Regions from separate parts of the Proteus sp. CA142267 genome, predicted to be linked through region 2. Evidence: predicted binding sites of a transcription regulator. Region 2 holds the regulator's gene; the other holds the start of a gene.
The links. The regulator ArgR, encoded in region 2, controls arginine synthesis, uptake and breakdown. The targets are predictions, from matches to a motif close to ANTGAATAAAAATACANT.
Positions count from the first base shown of each region.

Region 1: argC (N-acetyl-gamma-glutamyl-phosphate reductase) is a predicted target of ArgR. The motif match lies at 2,920-2,937, and genes of this name have one in related genera.

Region 1 covers NZ_QPMG01000007.1:189,844-194,262, forward strand. The annotation lists gene poxB (ubiquinone-dependent pyruvate dehydrogenase) at 1-1,628, shown strand, start outside; gene argE (acetylornithine deacetylase) at 1,710-2,873, opposite strand; gene argC (N-acetyl-gamma-glutamyl-phosphate reductase) at 2,974-3,978, shown strand; gene argB (acetylglutamate kinase) at 3,999-4,419, shown strand, end outside.
Region 2 covers NZ_QPMG01000006.1:124,481-128,899, reverse strand. The annotation lists gene fbp (class 1 fructose-bisphosphatase) at 1-660, opposite strand, end outside; gene mpl (UDP-N-acetylmuramate:L-alanyl-gamma-D-glutamyl-meso-diaminopimelate ligase) at 826-2,205, shown strand; gene argR (transcriptional regulator ArgR) at 2,263-2,733, opposite strand; gene mdh (malate dehydrogenase) at 3,181-4,119, shown strand; gene C0T34_RS11695 (helix-turn-helix transcriptional regulator) at 4,222-4,419, opposite strand, start outside.

The DNA of each region.
Region 1 (4,419 bases), on a different contig from region 2:
TAAGTGATAGCTTGCGAAAGATGGGAACAATTGAGTGGATGGGAACCCGCCATGAAGAAGTTGCGGCGTTTGCCGCAGGGGCAGAAGCGGCAGTTAATGGCCAATTAGCGGTTTGCGCTGGCTCTTGTGGACCGGGAAATTTACATCTTATCAATGGGCTTTTTGATTGCCATCGTAATCATGTTCCTGTGTTAGCCATTGCTGCGCATATTCCTTCTGCTGAAATTGGTAGCAATTACTTTCAAGAAACACATCCTCAAGAACTTTTTCGCGAATGCAGTCATTACTGTGAGTTAGTCTCAAATCCAGAGCAGATCCCTCAAGTGCTAGCCATTGCGATGCGAACCGCTATTTTGAAAAAAGGGGTTGCGGTTGTTGTATTGCCGGGAGATGTTGCACTAAAACCAGCCCCAGAAGATGCGCATGAAAATTGGTATCCGTTACAATTTCCACTCATCATGCCTAATCGTTTCGAAATCGAAAAACTATCCGATGTACTGAATAATGCAAAAAACATCACCTTAATGTGCGGTGCAGGGTGTGCTCAAGCTCGTGATGAAGTGATTAAGTTGGCTCAAACCTTAAAAGCCCCTGTTGTACACGCATTGCGGGGGAAAGAGTACATTGAATGGAAAAATCCCTACAGTGTAGGAATGACAGGGCTAATTGGTTTTTCATCGGGTTATCATGCGATGGAAAATGCCGACACTTTGGTGTTATTAGGTACGCAGTTCCCTTATCGGGCATTTTATCCATCAAAAGCCAATATTATTCAAATTGATATTAATCCAAGCAGTCTTGGTTCACATTGCCATGTGGATATGGCGATGGTTGGCGATATTAAAGCAACACTAAATGCGATACAGCCTCGTTTAAAAGAGAAAACAGATACCACTCACCTTGATGCTTCATTAAAACACTATGCCAAAGCACGACAAGATCTAGATGCACTTGCACAACCCAGTGAGCGTGAACTTATTCACCCACAATATTTGGCACGTCGATTAAGTGAACTAGCAAATGATGATGCCATTTTTACCTGTGATGTCGGAACGCCAACAGTGTGGGCGGCTCGTTATGTTGGAATGAATGGAAAACGTCGTTTACTAGGATCGTTTAATCATGGCTCTATGGCAAATGCGATGGCTCAAGCTATTGGTGTGCAAGCGTTAGATAGAAAGCGTCAAGTTGTAGCAATGTGTGGTGATGGCGGATTTACCATGTTAATGGGGGATTTTATCTCATTAGCTCAAATGAATTTGCCTGTTAAAGTGATTATTTTTAATAACAGTGTATTAGGTTTTGTCGCGATGGAGATGAAAGCCGGTGGCTATTTAACTGATGGTACAGATTTACATAACCCGGATTTTGCTGCTATTGCCAATGCGTCTGGTATTAAAGGTATTCGAGTAGAAAAAGGCGAAGATCTGGATCATGCACTTCAAGAAGCCTTTGAACATAATGGCCCTGTGATTGTCGATGTAGTCACCGCAAAACAAGAGCTTTCAATGCCTCCTGAAGTGAAGTTTGAACAAGCAAAAGGTTTTAGCCTGTATATGATGAAAGCGATTATTAATGGTCGAGGAGATGAAATTGTTCAACTTGCTAAGACTAATTGGTTACGCTAATCGCCTATCGGTAACTCGAATTATTTAGAGTATACGTAAATAAACCAGACCCTATCAACATAAGTTGATAGGGTTTTTTCATTATTGCGCTTTCTCTGTTAAACAGAAACTTTCAATTAATTGCCCCATTAATTCACGCGTTGGCTCAATAAATGCCATATCAATAAATTCATCAGGTTGATGTGCTTGTTCAATAGAACCTGGACCTAAAACTAAGGTAGGGCAGAGATCTTGAATAAACGGCGCTTCAGTACAGTAATTCACGGTTTGCGCTTTCTCACCTAATAGTTTTTCGATCACTGCGACCATTTTGTGATCGGTTGGGCACTCATAACCCGGAATAGGATCGTGTAACGCCTCAACACTTAAACGCCCCGGCCAGCGTGCTTTGACTGGCGCTAATGTTTCGTGAAGTAAATCATCCAAATCTTGCAGCGTTAATCCCGGCAATGGGCGAATATCCATATGCAATTCACAGCAAGCACAAATTCTATTTGCTGCATCACCGCCATTAATATAGCCAAAGTTCATCGTAGGATAAGGGATAACAAATGCAGGGTTGTTATAGCGAGTTTTTAACGTATCACGCAGTGTACTAAGGTGAGTAATAGATTCATGCATCAACTCTATCGCATTTACACCTTTTTCTGGATCACTAGAGTGTCCCGATTGCCCAGTAATACGTATCGCATTTGATAAATGCCCTTTATGCGCACGAATAGGTTTTAGTGATGTGGGTTCGCCAATAATGGCAAAATCAGGGCGGATTGCCGTATTAGCAGCAAAATAACGTGCCCCTGCCATAGAGGTTTCTTCATCAGCGGTGGCGAGAATATAAAGAGGGTGAGTTAGCGTCTTAGTATCTATATCTCGCAATGCATCGAGAATAAAGGCAAAAAAGCCCTTCATATCAGCAGTGCCTAAGCCATATAACTTATTTTCTTTTTCTGTCAGTGTAAAAGGATCTTGCGTCCAACGACCTTCATCAAACGGTACTGTGTCAGTGTGACCACAGAGCAATAATCCACCTTTTCCGGTTCCTAATGTTGCAAGAAGGTTAAATTTGCCTCGTGTTTCAGGTACAGGTTGAATTTCAATTGAAAAACCTAATGTTTCCAACCAATTAGCAAGCAAGTTAATCAGTGCTTCATTACTTTGATCGTTTTTAGCGTCTGTAGCACTGATAGAGGGTGTTGCAATTAATTGACGATAAATCTCAATAAATGTAGGTAATTTAATATTCACTGTTGACAGCCTTTCTTCATAATAGTATCAATATTCATGCACTTTTTTTGAATAAAAATACATTAATCGGTTTGTGTTCATAGTACAAGGTAAGAATGACATGTTAAATACTCTGATTGTAGGAGCAAGTGGTTACACTGGCGCTGAATTAGCCGCCTATCTTCAGCAGCATCCTCATGTGAATTTGAGCAGACTGATGGTATCAGCTCAAAGTGCAGATGCAGGAAAGTGCTTTTCTGAACTTCATCCACAATATCGTGGTTTAGTGGATCTGCCACTTGAGCCGATGGTTGATGTCGCTAAAGCTGCTGAAAATATTGATATCGTTTTTCTCGCAACTGCTCATGAAGTCAGCCATGACATTGCCCCAGTCTTTTTAGAGCTAGGCTGTGTGGTATTTGATTTGTCCGGCGCCTATCGAGTACAAAACAAGCATTTTTATCAACAATACTATGGATTCGAGCATAAGAATACTGATTGGTTATCACAGGCAGTTTATGGATTAGCTGAATGGAATGCTGACATTATTAGTCAGGCGCAATTAATTGCTGTGCCCGGTTGTTATCCAACCGTCTCTCAGCTGTCACTAAAACCTTTAGTGGAAGCGGGACTTTTAGATGCAGCACAGTGGCCTGTTATTAATGCGACTAGTGGTGTGAGTGGTGCAGGTAGAAAAGCTTCCTTAACCAGCAGTTTTTGTGAAGTGAGTTTGCAACCTTACGGCGTGTTTACTCATCGTCATCAACCTGAAATTGCAACACATCTGGGTATTGATGTGATTTTTACACCCCATTTAGGCAATTTTGCGAGAGGGATCTTAGCCACTATCACCTGTAAGTTAAAAGCAGGAGTGACACAAGAGGATGTAAGACAAGTCTTTGAAGATGCTTATCAAGATAAACCATTAGTGCGTGTTTATGAAAAAGGATTGCCTGCATTAAAAGCCGTTGTAGGAACCGCATTTTGTGATATCGGATTTGCTCAGCAAGGTGAACATCTGATTGTGGTAGGTGTTGAAGATAACTTGCTGAAAGGAGCTGCTGCACAAGCAGTGCAATGTATGAACATTCGGTTTGGTTTCGCTGAAACCGAATCACTTATTTAAATAATGAGTAGGGAAGTTTCATGGAACCATTAATTATCAAACTGGGTGGCGTACTCCTTGATAATGAAGAAGCGTTAACGCGGTTTTTCACTGCATTACAACAATATCGCTCAACACATTCTCGTCCTTTAGTCATCGTACATGGTGGTGGCTGTTTGGTGGATGAACTAATGGGTAAATTGCAATTGCCTGTGGTGAAAAAGCAAGGTCTTCGTGTCACACCGACAGATCAGATAGACATTATTACAGGAGCGCTTGCCGGAAGTGCCAATAAAACTTTGTTATCGTGGGCAACCAAGTTTGGGCTTAATGGTGTGGGGCTTTCTTTGGGTGATGGGCAATTAGCTAAAGTCACTCAAATCAATGAAGAGTTAGGCCATGTAGGAAATGCAACTCCCGGCTCTCCTGATTTACTCAATTTATTATTGGGTGCTGGCTATC
Region 2 (4,419 bases):
TTTTACGCCTAATGGGAATTTGATGTAGTTACCTTCATTGATTGAGTACATATTTCCTGTTGGCGGGAAATGTACGCTTTCATGAGATAAACAGAATACACCTAAAGATGGATCGTAAGTAAAGGCATGAACACCACAACCTGTTGTATAAACCAACATGGTTGATGAGCCATAAACGACATAGCCTGCAGCTACTTGACGATGACCTGGTTGTAAGAAGTCATCTAAAGTGACAGATTGACCAATTGGCGTAATACGGTGGTAAATAGAGAAAATTGTTCCGACGGAAACGTTTACATCAATATTCGACGAACCGTCTAAAGGATCCATTAGTACAACATACTTAGCATTTTCAGCGCGATCACCTTCAAAGATAACAATATCATCTTCTTCTTCTGATCCGATACCCGCAACTTCACCACGCGCTTTTAATGCAGCTTTTAGTTTCTCATTCGCGTAAAGATCCAGTTTCATCTGGGCTTCACCTTGAACATTAGAAACACCGTTAGTACCAAGAATATCGACTAACCCTGCTTTGTTAATATCACGGTGGATAATTTTAGCCCCAAGCTTAATTGCTGAAAGTAATGCAGTAAGTTCACCAGTTGCATGGGGAAAATCTTGTTGTTTCTCGACGATAAATTCGCCTAATGTTTTCATGACGCAGGTCCTGAATGTGAGTGGGTAAAGTAAAAAAGGAGGAAAAATCTCCTTGGTGGTGGCAAGTTTAGCCAAAGAATCGGATGATTCAAAGGTTAATCCGTTTCTTATCTGCTTTTTGATCGTTAGAATAGTGACCAACTTCATGCTATTGGACAGAAATTCATGCACATTCATATTCTTGGTATTTGTGGCACCTTTATGGGAAGTCTTGCCATTCTCGCTAGAGCAAAGGGACATAAAGTCACAGGCTCAGACGCTAATGTCTATCCACCCATGAGTACTTTATTAGAAAATCAGGGAATTGAACTGATTGAGGGATATGACCCAAAACAATTAGAACCTGCCCCTGACATGGTGATTATTGGTAATGCGATGACACGAGGAAATCCTTGTGTTGAAGCTGTACTTGAAAAAGGTTTGCCTTATACCTCAGGCCCTCAGTGGCTACATGATTATATTTTACCTGAACGTTGGGTGTTAGCTGTTGCAGGAACTCATGGTAAGACAACAACAGCGGGTATGCTGGCTTGGGTTTTAGAAGACTGTGGTTATAAACCGGGATTTTTAATCGGCGGTGTACCGGGTAATTTCCAAGTATCTGCACAGTTAGGCGAAAGCCCCTTCTTTGTGATTGAAGCAGATGAATATGACAGTGCTTTCTTTGATAAGCGCTCTAAATTTGTTCATTATTCTCCACGCACATTGATTTTAAATAATCTTGAATTTGATCACGCTGATATTTTTGATGATTTAGCGGCAATTCAAAAACAATTCCATCATTTAGTTCGTATCGTCCCAGGTACCGGAAAAATCATCATGCCTGATAACGATATGAATTTAAAACAGACCATTGGAATGGGATGTTGGAGTGAACAAGAATTCACTGGTGAAACTGGAGATTGGCAAGCTAAAAAACTCAGTAATGACAGTAGCCATTTTGAGGTGTTCCACAAAGGTGAGCGAGTCGGAGAGGTGTGTTGGGGACTTTCTGGTGAACACAACATGCAAAATGGCTTAATGGCGATTGTTGCAGCGCACCACGTTGGTGTTTTACCTGCGGATGCTTGTGAAGCATTAGATAAGTTTATTAATGCGCGTCGTCGCTTAGAGTTACGTGGTGAAGTTAATCAAGTCCGTGTTTATGATGACTTTGCTCATCATCCCACAGCGATTTTGGCAACGCTTGAAGCGTTACGCAGTAAAGTCGGTGGAACGGCTCGTATTATTGCAGTCCTAGAGCCTCGTTCAAATACCATGAAAATGGGGATTAGCAAGGATGATATCGCACCTGCATTAGGTCGCGCTGATGAAGTTTTTTTATTCCAGCCACCTAATATTCAATGGCTAGTAAGTGATATTGCAGAGCATTGTGTGCAACCGGCACGCTGGAGTACAGATCTGGATACATTAGTCGATATGATTGCGAAAGAAGCTCAAGCGGGCGATCATATTTTGATTATGAGCAATGGTGGTTTTGGGGGTATTCATGAGAAACTGCTCGCAAAATTAGCACAGCCTAAAGATTCTGATAGTCAGTATTAAAAATAAATAAGCCACTGAAATTCAGTGGCTTATTTTTTGAAGTTGCAGAAAGGCTAATTATAATTCTTGATCAAAAAGATTCAGAATAGCGTCTCGTAATTCTTCTGTAGAAAATCCTGGTGCTGGTGTTGAAAAAATAGTGTCATCACCCGCAATACTGCCAAGGATACCTTCTGCTTTGCCTAATGAGTCTAATAAACGTGCAATAAGTTGTGCCGCACCTGGACTCGTTCTTATCACCACAACAGAATGGTTATGATCGATATCGAGTACCAGATTTTTTAATGGGCTGCTTGCTGTTGGTACGCCAAGCTCAGTAGGAAGGCAATAGACCATTTCCATTTTGGCGTTACGGGTTCTTACTGCACCAAATTTTGTTAGCATACGAGAGATTTTGGACTGATTAATATTATCAAATCCAGCCTCTTGTAATGCAGTCACAATCTCGCCTTGTGAACTGAATTTTTCTTCTTTCAGCAGGGCTTTAAACGCTTTAACCAAGTCTTCTTGCTTAGAAGGAACGCGCATAGTTCACCTTTAGTGAGTTATCAATAACCTGTGTATTATGCAGAGAAGTGAATTTTTATGCAACATAAGACGAAGAAAGGCGAGTGATAGCCACCTCAAAATTGTAAAGTAGAATGTACTGCAAAAAAAATTTATTTACAGCGCGTGAATGTGATAATTTAAAGAAAGTAAAATATTTGTTAAATAAATGATAAGCTTAAATGATTATCACAAGGATGATGGTGTACTTAACACTTTGCTATATTTATTGAAATTATTTATCAAAAGGGTGTCCACTATCTCATTAACAGATAAGCAATTTGTTTAGAATAACCAAAGTATTATTTTTCACTGAAAATGCCTTATTATGCAATATTGCTGTTAAATAATTGTTTTTTTAAAGGTGAATTGCGTAATAGTGAGTATCTCGAAGGCGTTCCACTATCTCGTAAACTAAGGAGTATCAGAATGAAAGTAGCAGTTCTCGGTGCAGCAGGTGGTATTGGTCAGGCACTGGCACTTCTTCTTAAAAATCAGCTTCCAGCTGGTAGTGAACTCTCTTTATATGATATCGCTCCCGTCACACCGGGTGTCGCAGCTGACTTAAGCCATATCCCGACTCAAGTTATTGTAAAAGGTTTTGCGGGTGAAGATCCTTCTCCTGCGCTAAAAGGCGCTGATGTTGTTCTGATTTCTGCGGGCGTTGCTCGTAAACCAGGCATGGATCGTTCAGATCTTTTCAATGTTAACGCAGGTATCGTGCGTAATTTAATTGAAAAGGTTGCACAAAATTGCCCGAAAGCACTTATCGGTATCATTACTAACCCAGTGAATACAACCGTCGCTATCGCAGCAGAAGTGCTTAAGAAAGCAGGCGTTTACGATAAAAAACGTCTTTTCGGTATTACCACACTCGACATTATTCGCGCCAATACCTTTGTTGCAGAGCTAAAAGGTAAAGATCCACAAAAAACCAACGTTCCAGTGATTGGTGGACACTCTGGTGTGACTATTCTTCCTCTATTATCTCAAGTTGACGGCGTTTCATTTACTGATGACGAAGTTGCAGCACTGACTAAACGCATTCAAAACGCAGGTACTGAGGTTGTTGAAGCAAAAGCAGGTGGTGGATCAGCAACATTATCTATGGGCCAAGCTGCCGCTCGTTTTGGTCTTTCATTAATTCGCGCTCTAAATGGCGAGAAAAATGTTATTGAATGCACCTATACAGAAGGCGACGGAGAATATGCCCGTTTCTTTGCCCAACCTATTCTTTTAGGTAAAAACGGTGTAGAGGAATATTTATCTATTGGTAAATTAAGTGATTTTGAAAAGCAATCTCTTAATGGCATGTTAGATGTATTGAAAAAAGATATAATTCTTGGTGAAGAATTTATTAATAAATAAAGAAATACTTTTTTTGCTATAAAAATAATGCAAATTTAAATAAAAACCGCTGATACTATATCAGCGGTTTTTTTTATTAATTATAATATCTGTAATTATTAGTTAATTATTAGTTTTGGTACGAATCTTTCGTTCAAGTAATTCTCCTGTTTCAGGATGAAAATAACGGCTAGGCCAAATTTCACTAGGAGCTACACCAAGATAATCAGCAATGATTTTCTCTCCTTTAGGCCAAGGGCGTGACAGCGCATTAGCCAGTGTTGAAGAGCTTAACCCTGCTTGGCGAGAGATGGCAGCAAG